2 linked regions of the Catalinimonas alkaloidigena genome follow. Each later gene encodes a partner of the first gene's protein in a complex. Links are inferred from orthologs where the notes say so. Each region holds a gene or a part of one and is shown on either strand. Other genes may lie near its edges. The genes, in order: carA and carB.

What was found.
Region 2: the proteins of carA (region 1) and carB are in contact, whole or in part, in a solved structure (PDB 1KEE), measured with the Escherichia coli proteins. The link is inferred for Catalinimonas alkaloidigena from one-to-one orthologs.

Annotation. Positions count from the first base shown.
Region 1 is NZ_FNFO01000008.1:317,485-323,737, forward strand. What follows is about bases 1,066-3,992. They hold carA (glutamine-hydrolyzing carbamoyl-phosphate synthase small subunit), read left to right. Parts: upstream 1,066-1,939; coding sequence 1,940-3,046; downstream 3,047-3,992. Other genes in these bases: BLR44_RS19810 (transporter substrate-binding domain-containing protein), read right to left, coding at 1,066-1,727; BLR44_RS19820 (helix-turn-helix domain-containing protein), read left to right, coding at 3,163-3,735; BLR44_RS19825 (GNAT family N-acetyltransferase), read right to left, coding at 3,745-3,992. In the rest of the region: BLR44_RS19800 (hypothetical protein), read left to right, coding at 1-58; BLR44_RS19805 (O-acetyl-ADP-ribose deacetylase), read right to left, coding at 68-580; more of BLR44_RS19810, read right to left, coding at 642-1,065; more of BLR44_RS19825, read right to left, coding at 3,993-4,329; BLR44_RS19830 (C40 family peptidase), read right to left, coding at 4,326-4,916; BLR44_RS19835 (alkaline phosphatase family protein), read right to left, coding at 4,979-6,229. UniProt on the Escherichia coli protein: Small subunit of the glutamine-dependent carbamoyl phosphate synthetase (CPSase).
Region 2 is NZ_FNFO01000003.1:250,455-257,183, forward strand. The notes cover bases 3,327-6,729. They hold carB (carbamoyl-phosphate synthase large subunit), read left to right. Parts: upstream 3,327-3,700; coding sequence 3,701-6,529; downstream 6,530-6,729. Other genes in these bases: BLR44_RS28585 (lmo0937 family membrane protein), read left to right, coding at 3,327-3,463; BLR44_RS08180 (DUF4834 family protein), read left to right, coding at 6,716-6,729. Outside these bases: BLR44_RS08160 (T9SS type A sorting domain-containing protein), read left to right, coding at 161-1,786; BLR44_RS08165 (AAA family ATPase), read right to left, coding at 1,889-2,896; BLR44_RS08170 (CsbD family protein), read left to right, coding at 3,083-3,268; more of BLR44_RS28585, read left to right, coding at 3,308-3,326. UniProt on the Escherichia coli protein: Large subunit of the glutamine-dependent carbamoyl phosphate synthetase (CPSase).

The sequences.
Region 1 (6,253 bases):
CACCACGCTCCGCTACGAAAGCCGCACCGCCATTGGTTACCTGTACCGTACGCCATAGGGTGAGGGACTACGCCAGCGCCTGCTGGTACAATTGGTAATTTTCTTCATCGAAGCATACGAAGATCACTGTTTCGACCGGGCCGGGATTTTCCCCGAAGGCTTTTACTTCCTGGAGGGCCACTTCTGCCGCTTCTCGTTTCGGATAACCGTAAATGCCCGTACTGATGTTGGGAATCGCTACGGTCCGAGCGCCATGCTCTGCCGCCAGACGCAAGCTGTTGCGGTAAGCCTGGGCCAGTTTCTCCGGCTCGCCCTTGTGCCCGCCGTTCCAGACCGGCCCGACCGTGTGGATAACGTGTTGCGCCGGCAAACGGCCGCCGCCGGTAATGACCGCTTCCCCCACTCCACAACCGCCTTGTCGTGCTCGGATCTTGTCCAGATCGGCCATGATTGCCGGGCCGCCCGCCCGATGAATGGCCCCATCGACACCCCCGCCGCCCCGTAGGCTCGAATTGGCAGCATTCACGATGGCATCGACTTCCATTTTGGTGATATCGCCTTTTTCAACTCGAATGTCCATGATCGTATTCCATGCTAAAAGTATACTGTTGCATACGCGGCGCGAGCCGTGGCGTTGCTCCTTACTCCTCCGAGCCTAAGTACCGGAACAGCACGTCGCGCCAGGCCGACTCACTCACTTTGTCGAGCAACACGCGGTTGACTGGCTCGCGCAGCGGGCTACCGGAAGGCAGGCCGATGCCGTAGTACTGAAGCCCGAACCGCTCGGGCAGGACCTGCAATACGTCATCCCCCCGCTGAGTTACTTCGTAGCGCAGCACCGCATCGTCATAGACAAAAGCATCCAGCCGATCTTCGTGCAGGGCCTGCAATCCGGCCGCGGGCGTGGGCAGTTGCTGGAAACCGATGCGTTCCCGCTCCAGATAAGCCGCCCCCGTCGAGTTGGCCACGGCCCCCACGCGTACGTCGGGCAGGTCGGCGCGCCCCTTGATGCTCCCCTCCAGCTCTTGCAACGTCAGTGCCGACGTCAGCGCGGCCGTAAAGCTGGAAATCACGATCAGGGCGACAAACATCCAGACCAACGCCACGATGCGACCGCCCCACGTCGAAGGTGCCTTGTCGCCGTACCCTACGGTGGTCATCGTCACGGCCGACCACCAGAACCCCGAGCCGATGCCGCGCCAACCCCGCTCGAACTGGTCGGCATTGCGCCGCCGCTCGAAGAGCCACACCAGCGCGCCCACCAGCAGCAACAGCAGAATCAGCACGCCCACCACCTGCCAGAACTGGGGCGAAAACAGCCGCTTCATCACTCCCCAGCCGCTTTTCTGTGTCGTGCGGGTCGCAATGGCCAAACCGGTGGTGTAGTACGGATGGGTAAAATCAAAGCGCGCTTCGCGGTCTTCGGTGATGCTGAGCGCCGCCACCGCCACGTCGATCGAGCTGTCGGCCAGCGCGTCGGTCATCTGGGCCAGGTCCATCTCCTGCCACTCGTAGCGCAGGTTCAGCTCGCGGGCAATGTCTTCCCACAGGGCCACGCTGATGCCACTCCAGGTGCCGTTGGGGTGGTGAATGACGAACGGCGCCACGGGTTTGGTCGCCACCACCAGCGTGCGCGTCGGGAGCTGAAACGTAGAATCGACAAACTGCTGGGCCAGAAGCGGGTGCGCCAGCAGCCCGCAAAAGAGGAGAAGAATCAGTCGAACCATACGGGGAAAGTAACCAATCGACTACACTTCTGCGTAGTGCCTGTTAGCGACTCTCTATTTCTAAGTTGTTAAACATTTCCGCGATAAGGTGATAAAGTTTAAAGAACAGCGACCACCTTTTTCATTTTTTTTTAAGTTTGCGCAATTTGTCCGGTTCCTCGCGTTGAGGTGCACCGGCTTTTTGATGAACTCATCCCACGCCTAACTCACGCATGAAATACCAGTCTCGTCAGGATGCCCTCCTCGTACTTGAAGACGGCACCGCTTTCGTTGGAAAAGCGATCGGAAAAATCGGTACCACCGGCGGTGAACTTTGTTTCAATACCGGCATGACCGGCTATCAGGAAATTTACACCGACCCTTCGTACTACGGTCAGATCATCGTCAACACGACGGCCCACATCGGCAACTACGGGGTATTCGAGCCCGAACAGGAGTCCGGATCGGTCAAGTTCTGCGGGCTCGTCTGCGACGAATTCGCCTCGATCTACTCGCGCAAGCGCGCCGACCACTCCCTGCAACGCTACCTGGAAGAGGCGGGCATCGTCGGCATCAGCGACGTAGACACGCGCAAAATTGTCCGCTACATCCGCAGCAAAGGGGCCATGAACGCGATGATCTCTTCGGAGATTCTGGACAAAGACCAGCTGCTTCACAAACTCCGCACGGAGGTGCCTTCCATGCTGAACCTGGAACTGGCCACGCAGGTCTCGACGTCTACCGTTTACGACATGGGCAACCCCTCGTCCGACATCAAAGTGGCGGTGCTGGACCTGGGCATCAAGAAATCGATTTTGAAAAACCTGGCCAACCGCGGCGTATACTGCAAAGTATTTCCGGCCCAGACGCCCTTCCAGGAAATGAAATTGTGGGAACCGAACGGCTACTTCATCTCGAACGGCCCGGGCGACCCCGGCGTGATGGATTACGCGGTCGATACAGTCCGCGACGCACAGGAGTCGGGCAGCCCGGTGTTCGGCATCTGCCTCGGTCATCAGATCCTGGCCCGCGCCAACGGCCTCAACACGTACAAAATGCACCACGGCCACCGGGGGCTGAACCATCCGGTCAAAAACCTGATTACCGGCCGCTGCGAAGTCACGTCACAAAACCACGGCTTCGGCGTAGCGAAAGACGAACTCGATAAACAGGACCGCGTGGAAATCACGCACCTGAACCTGAACGACCAAACCGTAGAAGGCATTCGCGTGAAAGAACGGGCGGCGTTTTCGGTGCAGTACCACCCCGAATCTTCGCCGGGTCCGCACGACTCGCGCTACCTGTTCGATGAGTTCATCGACAACATGCAGAAATCATAAACGACCTGAACGGGATGGAAAAAGGACGGGGCAACCTGTCCTTTTTCCGCTTTGGGTAACCCCGCCCGTCGGTCGCCTAACCTCTCGTTACACCTCATGCTGCCCCTCCTGTTCCCATGGTAAAAAGCGATGCGTTGAGCCGTATCGGCCGGAAAATCAAAGAGGTAAGAAAAGACAAACGCCTCAGCCTGAAAGAAGTCGCCGAAGCCAGCAAGGTGACGGCAGGCCTGCTGTCGAAAATCGAAAACTTCCGGACCATTCCTTCCCTCCCGGTGTTGCACAGCATTGCCAATGCGCTCGACGTCAGCATGGCCGAACTGGTAGAGCCGGTGCACCAGGACCCCATGCCGCCGTATCTGCTGATCCGGCAGGGCGAAGGCGAAACCGAAGACCGGGAAGATTCCGAGGGGCTGTCGTACGAGTCGCTCATTTCGACCGATTTCACGAACATGAACGTCCGCGTGAACATCGTGTCCATCCAGCCGGGCGTGTTCCGTCCGCCACTTGCCACCGACGCGATGGAGCTGATTCATGTGCTGGCCGGAAAAGTGCGGTACGGCGTAGGCGACAAAACAGTCGACCTGCAAGAAGGCGACACGCTCTTTTTCAACGGCCGCATTGCCCACTCGGTCGAAAATCCATTCCCGACTCCCGGTCGGCTGTTCAAAGTCTATTTTCTGGAGAATTAATTCGCTGCCCTAGGGCGCACCTTCCCGCATCCGCTCAAAGTAATGGAAGCGATTGCTGGTGTCGTGTGGCATGGGCACAAACCCCACTTTTTGCAGCAGCCGCTGCGAGGGTTCGTTGTCGCGCTCGGTAAAAGCCACCACGGCCGCCACGTCGAAGTGCTGAAAAATGTACGCCACCAACTGGTGGATGGCCTCTTGCGTATAGCCCTGCCGCCGAAACGCCATGCCGGTGGTGAACCCGATGGTAGCCGTATTGCGCTGTCCTTCGCCCGTCTCGCGACTGAGTCCGTAGAGGTTGATCATCCCCACCACCGCACCTTCCGCCTGCCGTAACCGGTACACCCAGTCATACCCCGCGCGCTTCAGGGAGTAGCGGATCGAAAACAAATGTTGTTGCACGTACTGCTCCCACAGCTCTTCTTGCTTGTAATCTTCGATGATGAAAGGATTAGGATCGTCCGTAAACAACTGAAACACCTCCTGGGCATTCGCCTCGTCGAGGGGTTCGTATTGCAGGCGCGCCGAGGGCATCAGGGGAGGAAATTGGAAATACAAGTGAGAGGTAGGGTGGGCAGACCGGGGGGGTGTTTTCATGAAGCAGGCTGTACGCGTTTGACAGAGACAAATCGTTCTTTATAATGGCGGACTAACGAATCGTACTTGACTTCCGGCGTGGTGCGGTTCGACGACGCATGGATAAAGCGCAGCGGCTCCTCCCCCGTTGCAGCCACCACAATGCCTACGTGTCCTACCACACTGCTGTTGGGGTCGGTTCCCCGAAAAAAGATCAGATCGCCGGGCCGGGCCTCTTCCGGTGTCACTTCCCTGCCCTCCCGGGCCATCAAACGCGACGAACGCGGCAGGTCATACCCGTAGTGCTCAAACACATGGTAAACAAAGCCGGAGCAGTCGAAGCCTTTGGACGGATTGGTGCTGGCATAACAGTAAGGTGTTCCCAGCAGCGTCTGTGCATACACCACCAGTTCGGGCACCGGTGGGGCGTCCTGCGCGGACGGCACGTCTGCGATCGGCACCAAGGGCACGTCCGCAGCGGAGCGTTCCATCGCGAGCGAATCGGAAGCGGGCGCGGTCAGTAGCGCGTCGTGGTGCGCTTCGTGAAAGAGCCATCCACCACTCACCATCACACCCAGCCACATCAGGGGCCAAAACCACTTTTTCATAGCGCTGTTTCTGCCTGGTTCTAGAGCTTTGAACGAGCAAAGACGCTTCGTGGTTCGGTAGGCTATGGGCGGGCGCTCCGTCGGTACAGTCTGTGGAGCACCTTTTTACGACCGTCGATCCGGGGCGTTTTCAGCCCCAACAGCTCCGCGACAAAAGGATAGACGTGGACATTCTCGAAGGCGGGGACGATCACGCCCGGCTGTACCTGCGGCCCCCAGGCGTAGAAAATGCCCGATACGGCCTGCACCGTCTGCGGATCGAAGCCGTGCGTTCCCCAGTGGGTTCCCCATTCGACTTTCTTGCCAAACTCTTCCTGCCCTACGCCCACGACGTAATATCCGGAGTCGGCCACCAGCAGCACATCGCCCGCACGAGGGTTCTGAAAGTGCCAGCGCTTCGGAAAGTCGGACTGCCGGTAGACCCGAAAATGGGTTTCCTGCGTCTTAAGGCGTTGGTAGAGCGCATCGCGGCGGGCCGGGTCGTCGGTGTAGAACGACACCTGGGTGCCGTTGTTAACCGTTACGACGGTGGTGTCGCTCACGTCGACCAACTCGGGCAAAAACAGATACGTCTCAGGTTTGGTCTCCATCTCCAGCATGCCATGATCAGAAGTCAGAATGACGTTGATCGGCAGGTCCGTTTGGTGCACCATTTTCATCAGTTGTTCCACCAGGGTATCAGCCTCGCGCACGGCCGCCCGCACCTCGTCGGAGTTCGGACCGTAGGCATGGCCGGCGTCGTCGACCAGCGAAAAATAGAGCGTGATGAAGTGGGGCCGTTCGGCCTCGGGCAGTTGCAGCCAGCGTTGTACGGTGTCGATGCGGCTGGCGTTGGGGATGCTGGCGTCGTACATCAGGTAACGGTCCGGAAACTCCCCCAGGATGGGCGCTTCGGAACCTACCCAGAAAAAGGAGGCCGTCGGAACGCCCTGTTGCTGCGCCAGTTGCCAGAGGGGCGTGCCGCCGTAAAACGCCGGATCACAAACCGTCTCGCGGTTGGAAATGCTATAAGTTCGGTGAAGTTCAGGCGCATAAAAGCGATTGGAAACCAGGCCGTGGTGGCCGGGATAGAGCCCCGTCACCAGCGTATAATGGTTCGGAAACGTTTTGCTGGGAAAGGAAGGGATGAGGCGTTCGGCCTGCGCTCCCGCCCGAATAAATTCTTTAAAATGGGGCAGGTCGTACTTCTCAACGTAATCGTGGCGAAAACCGTCGAACGAGACCATGATCACGTAGGGCCGTTCGGGCGTACGGCCCAACACCCCCTGCACCATCAGGAGCACGAAGCATCCGAAAAAAAGGTATTTTCCCATAACGAAGCGTAACACCATCACAAA
Region 2 (6,729 bases), on another replicon or contig:
GGCATGTGCGCTACGTACATGCCTCTTTGCATTTATTTAAGATACCGTTACGCAACATGGCAGTAATGTATTCTTAACAGCCCCTTAACACCAAACGTGCGACGAAGATCTACTTTTGCGCGTACTCAATACAATCACGAATACCTAACAAACCTTTTTCATGAAAAAGATTTATCTTCTTCTCATGGCTGCCCTTCTCCCCGGAATGGCCATGAGCCAGACGCCATTCTTCACGGAGACCTCGTATCGCGGCGCTTTCGGACCAGTCGGCACAGAAGACTGGACCGCAGGCTGGACCGAATGGGACCCCCAAAACGTGGAATATCCTGCGCCTACCGTGGTAAAATCGGGCACCATCAGTGCTGACGAGACGTGGGCCAGCACAGATGTGGTAGACCTGCAAGGATTCGTTTATGTAACCAATGGTGCTACGCTGACCATTGAACCAGGTTGTATTATTCGTGGAGATGCCGCTACCAAAGGCTCGCTGATCATCACCAAAGGTTCGTTCATCGACGCGCAAGGAACGGCAGAATCGCCCATCGTTTTCACCTCGAAAGCCGACGTAGGCTCGCGTAACGTGGGCGACTGGGGCGGGATCATCCTGCTTGGAGATGCACCGGTCAACCGTCCGAGCGCGATCATCGAAGGAGGTCTGGATGCCCAGTACTCCAGCTACGGTGGCACCAACGCTGCCGACAACAGCGGTGTTCTGAGCTACGTTCGCATCGAATTTGGCGGCGCTATCTACACGACCGACAACGAGATCAACGGCCTGACCATGGGTGGTATCGGTTCCGGCACCACCATCGACCACATCCAGTGTTCTTACATCAACGACGACTCGTTCGAGTGGTTTGGTGGCACCGTCAACTGTAAATACCTGATCGCTTACGGCGGCATTGACGACGACTTCGATACCGACTACGGCTACAGTGGCTACGTGCAATTTGCGCTGGGTGTACGCGACCCCGATAACGCCGATGCAGCGGGTGACTCGAATGGTTTCGAATCAGACAACGACGGCAATGGCTCAAACGCCAAGCCTCAAACGTCGGTGATCTTCTCGAACGTGACCCTGATCGGTCCTTACGGCCTGGGCGGTGGTTCTGCCTCTCAGTACTTCGGCCGCGGTGCTCGCATCCGTCGTAACTCGGCCCTTTCTCTTTTCAACTCGATCGTTACAGACTGGGGCACTACCATCCGTTTGGATGATGCTGCTACGCGCGACAACGTTGGCGACACGTCGCTGATTTCCAACAACTTGTTTGTTGCGGTCGATGGTTCTAACGCAGATTACAGTGTATTTGGTAACGCTGAGACCAAAGACATTCTGATGGCCATGAACGACTCGCTGGACGGCACAGCCGCCCTGGACATGGTCAGCCCGTACGGTGACGACGAAGCGCTGCCGCTGGTCAACCCTGATTTCCGCCTGGCTGCCACCTCTCCGGCTGCCACAGGTGCAGATTTCACAAGCGATTTGTTCGCAGGTCTGGTCATCACTTCCATCGAAGACGTCATCACGACTTCGTCGCTGAAACTGTTCCCTAACCCGACGGCCGACAACGTTCTGTTGACACTTGAACTGAAAAAAGCGGGTCAGATCCAGGTCAACATCCTGGACGTAACGGGACGTCAGTTGACTCAAGCAGTGAACAAACACATGGGTGCCACGCAAGAAGTGGTGAAACTCAACACCGCCAATCTTTCTAACGGACTGTACATGGTACAGATCGTAACGGAAGAAGGCGCTGTGACCAAACGCCTGATTGTGGCTCGCTAAACGAGCGAACGCCTTATTACAGAAAAAGCCCGGCAAAACCGGGCTTTTTTGTTTTATCTGGCTGCCACGCGCTGCGGAAGGCAACGCGCGCGTTAGAATCGATTATTTCTTGTGGACGGACACCTTGTTAAGCACCCGCTCGATGATTTGCCGGGACGAGATGCCGTCGGCTTCGGCTTCGTAGTTGAGTAGGATGCGGTGGTTCAGCACATCGGGGGCCACTTCCTTGATGTCTTCGGGCAACACGTAGTCGCGGCCCTGGAAGAACGCAATGGCTTTGGCGGCCAGGTTCAGGTTGATGCTTCCACGCGGCGAAGCCCCAAATTGCAAGTACGTCGCTTCTTCGTTCAGTCCGTAGTCGCGCGGATTGCGGGTCGCAAAGATCAGGTCGATGATGTAGTGCTCGAGCGATTCGGAAAGGGTTACCCGGTTGATGGCGTCACGGATCGCAAACACGTCTTCTTTGGTCAGAAGCGGTTGCACATTGGCCGAAAAGCTCATGTTCGACATCCGGCGCATTACTTCCAACTCGTCGGTTTTGCTCGGATAGCTCACGTAAATCTTCATCATAAACCGGTCGACCTGTGCTTCGGGCAGCGGGTAGGTTCCCTCCTGTTCCACCGGGTTTTGCGTCGCCAGCACCAGAAACGGCCGGTCGAGCGGAAACGTGGTTTCGCCAATGGTCACCTGTTTCTCCTGCATGGCTTCCAGCAGCGCCGACTGCACCTTGGCAGGCGAGCGGTTCACCTCATCGGCCAGGATCAAGTTGGCAAACACCGGCCCTTTCTTCACTTCGAAGTTGCCCACTTTCTGGTTATAGATCATCGTGCCGACCAAATCGGCAGGCAGCAGGTCGGGCGTGAACTGAATGCGCTGAAAATCGAGGTGCAACACCTTCGCCAGCGTATTAATCGTCAGCGTCTTGGCTAGTCCCGGCACGCCTTCCAGCAGCACGTGTCCGTTGGTAAACAGGCCGATCAGCAGGCGATTGACCATGTACTGCTGCCCCACCACTACTTTGCCGACCTCCTGAAAGATCTGTTGAATTTTCTCCTGATAAAGGCCGTTGGCCGGCGTCCCCGCGGTCGGTGGAATTGACGAATGCTCCATATAATGGCAAGTCTGAAAAATAGCAGTACTACGACCCTCAAAGTAACGAGGATCACCCTACATACGCAAATACCCGCGCGGGGCAATCGCCCCGGCAGCGGGCTCCGCAACGGGCTGCAACCCTTTGCAGGGCCGTACGTACACTAATAACAGTAATTATATTTCACGTTAACCCGCATACGCACGATGAACAATCTGAGCATAAAAGGTTCCTGGAACGAAACCAAAGGAAAGCTAAAACAGAAATACGGCCAACTCACCGACGACGATCTGGTGTTTGAAGAAGGCAAAGAAGACGAGCTCCTGGGCCGGCTGCAAAAGAAAACCGGAAAAACCAAAGATGAAATCCGCAAGGTAATTGCCGATCTCTAATTTTTCCCTTCCTACGCTATACACTTAAACCAAAACCTCATGGGAAACATTCTGGTATGGATCGCGGTCATTCTGATCGTTCTGTGGCTGGTCGGTTATCTCGGCTTCGGAGAAGCGGTAGGTAGCTTCATCCACATTTTACTCGTCATCGCCGTCATCGTTATTCTGGTCCGCGTCATCCGAGGGGCCGTGTAACTACGTCGACGTTATTTTTTATTCTGATGATCTTAACAGAAGGCTCCTGCAACGGGAGCCTTTTGTTTGTGGAAAATCCGATCTTTTCTTGGGCTGTTACGCAAAATCGCTTTACATTTGGTGCCGGATTTTAATGGGCTATCGATCATCGCACATATCATGAACCTGTGGAAGGGCTTCGGTCTTCTACAGGTTTCGTTGCGAATAAGCCCTCCACTTTCGTGAAACCTATTGCCCATGCCCCGCGATCACAGCATCCAATCCGTTCTCATCATCGGCAGCGGCCCTATCATCATCGGCCAGGCCTGCGAATTTGACTACTCCGGCTCTCAGGCGTCTCGCTCTCTTCGCGAAGAGGGAATCGAGGTCGCGCTGATCAACTCGAACCCGGCCACTATCATGACCGACCCGGTCACGGCCGATCACATCTACCTCCGGCCTCTGGAGAAGAAGTACATCGTCGAGATTCTGGAAAAACACCAGGCGATGGGTAACCCCATCGACGCGGTGTTGCCCACCATGGGCGGCCAGACGGCCCTGAACCTCGCCATCGAGTGCGATAAGGCCGGCATCTGGAAGAAGTATAATGTGAAAATTATCGGTGTCGACATCCGTGCCATCCAGACGACCGAAGACCGCGAGCAGTTCCGCCTGAAAATGAAGGAACTCAACGTCAACGTCTGCGAAGGAGCCACCGCGCGCTCGTTTCTGGAAGGAAAAGAAATTGCGCAGCGCATCGGCTTTCCGCTGGTCATCCGCCCGTCGTTTACGCTGGGTGGTACCGGAGGGGGCTTTGTCGAGAAACCTGAGGATTTCGACAAGGCGCTCGACTACGGCCTGCACGCCTCGCCTATCCACGAAGTGTTGGTAGAGCAGAGCATCTTGGGCTGGAAAGAATATGAGCTGGAACTGCTGCGCGACGGCGCTGGCAACGTTATCATCATCTGTTCGATCGAAAACTTCGATCCGATGGGCGTCCACACGGGCGACTCCATCACGGTGGCCCCGGCCATGACCCTTCCCGATACGGTTTATCAGGAGATGCGCAACCTGGCCATCCGGATGATGAACGGCATCGGGCAGTTTGCCGGCGGCTGTAACGTACAGTTTGCGGTCGATCCTGAAACCGACGATATCGTGGGGATCGAGATCAACCCCCGGGTATCGCGCTCGTCGGCACTGGCCTCCAAGGCGACGGGGTACCCCATCGCCAAAGTGGCGGCGAAGCTCGCCATCGGCTACAACCTGGACGAACTGAAAAACCAGATCACCAAAACCACGTCGGCCTTCTTCGAGCCTGCGCTCGACTACGTCATCGTGAAGATTCCGCGCTGGAACTTCGACAAATTTGTCGGCGCCGACCGCGAACTCGGTCTGCAGATGCGTTCGGTAGGCGAAGTAATGGGCATCGGGAAGAACTTCCAGGAAGCTCTACAAAAGGCCTGTCAGTCGCTGGAAATCAAGCGCAACGGCCTGGGTGCCGACGGACGCGAACTGCGCGATCAGGACAAGATTCTCTACAGCCTGAAGCACCCGAGCTGGAACCGGCTCTTCCACATCTACGATGCCATCAAGCTGGGCATTCCGATGAAGACGATCCAGGAACTGACCAAAATCGACCGCTGGTTCCTGACTCAGATCGAAGAGCTGATTGCGCTGGAGCGGGAGATAGAGCACTTCACGCTCGACACCCTGCCGAAAGAGCTGTTGATGGAAGCCAAGCAAAAAGGCTATGCCGACCGGCAGATTGCGCACCTGTTGCGTTGCCTCGAAAGCGAGGTTTATAAGAAACGTAACGATATCGGCATTCGCCGGGTCTACAAACTGGTGGACACCTGCGCCGCCGAGTTCGAAGCCAAAACACCGTATTACTACTCCACCTTCGCCGATGAAAACGAGTCGGCGGTTTCGGATCGGAAAAAGGTCATCGTGCTGGGCTCAGGCCCTAACCGCATCGGGCAGGGCATCGAGTTCGACTATTCGTGTGTGCACGGGGTGCTGGCCGCGAAAGAACTCGGCTACGAAACCATCATGATCAACTGCAACCCCGAAACGGTTTCGACCGACTTCGACGTGGCCGACAAGCTGTACTTCGAGCCGGTGTTCTGGGAGCACATCTACGACATCATCCTGCACGAGAAGCCCGAAGGCGTTATTGTACAGCTGGGCGGACAGACGGCCCTGAAACTGGCCGAAAAACTGAATCGCTACGGCATCAAGATTTTCGGAACCAGCTTCGAAGCCCTCGATCTGGCCGAAGACCGCGGTAGCTTCTCGTCCTTGTTGCGCGACAACGGCATTCCTTATCCCAAATTCGGGGTGATCGAAGACGCTGAACGTGCCCTCGATCTGGCCGACGAACTGGGCTTCCCGCTTCTGGTGCGTCCCTCATACGTACTGGGTGGACAGAGCATGAAGATCGTCATCAACAAGCAGGAACTGGAGCACCACGTAATCGACATCCTGCGCGATCTGCCCGACAACAAAATCCTGCTCGACCACTTCCTGGAAAACGCCATCGAGGCGGAAGCCGATGCCATCAGCGACGGAGAAGATGTTTACATCATCGGCATCATGGAGCACATCGAACCGGCGGGCATCCACTCCGGCGACTCGTACGCGGTGCTGCCGGCCTTCGACCTGAGCGAGAACGTGCTGAACCAGATCCGTGACTACACGCGTCGCATTGCACTGGCAATGAACACGGTCGGGTTGCTCAATATTCAGTTCGCCATCAAAGACGAAGTGGTGTACGTGATCGAAGCGAACCCACGCGCCTCGCGGACGGTGCCGTTTATCTGCAAAGCCTACGGCGAAAACTACGTCAACTACGCGGCGAAAATCATGTTGGGTGAAGCCAAGCTGAAAGATTTCAACTTCCAGCCTCACCTGGACGGGTACGCCATCAAGATCCCCGTCTTCTCGTTCAACAAATTCAAGAACGTGAACAAAGAACTGGGGCCGGAGATGAAATCGACCGGAGAGGCCATCTACTTCATCGAAAATCTGGAGGATGACTTTTTTGTGAAGGTCTACGCCGAACGGAACTTGTACTTAAGCCGTTAATACATAAAACTATACTGTGCAGCAGAAGGGTAGCCGAGGGCGTCAGACGTCGCAGGCTTCCCTTCCGCTGTTCCCGGTAGGTAACCATTGGTACGTTTTCGACTTCGCAGACCGAAGCGAAACCGGTATCTTACCGGGTAGTTGGTTTGGATAGGTACTTACGTTCCCGTTAAACTCTGAATTATCGTGCTAAAGACCGT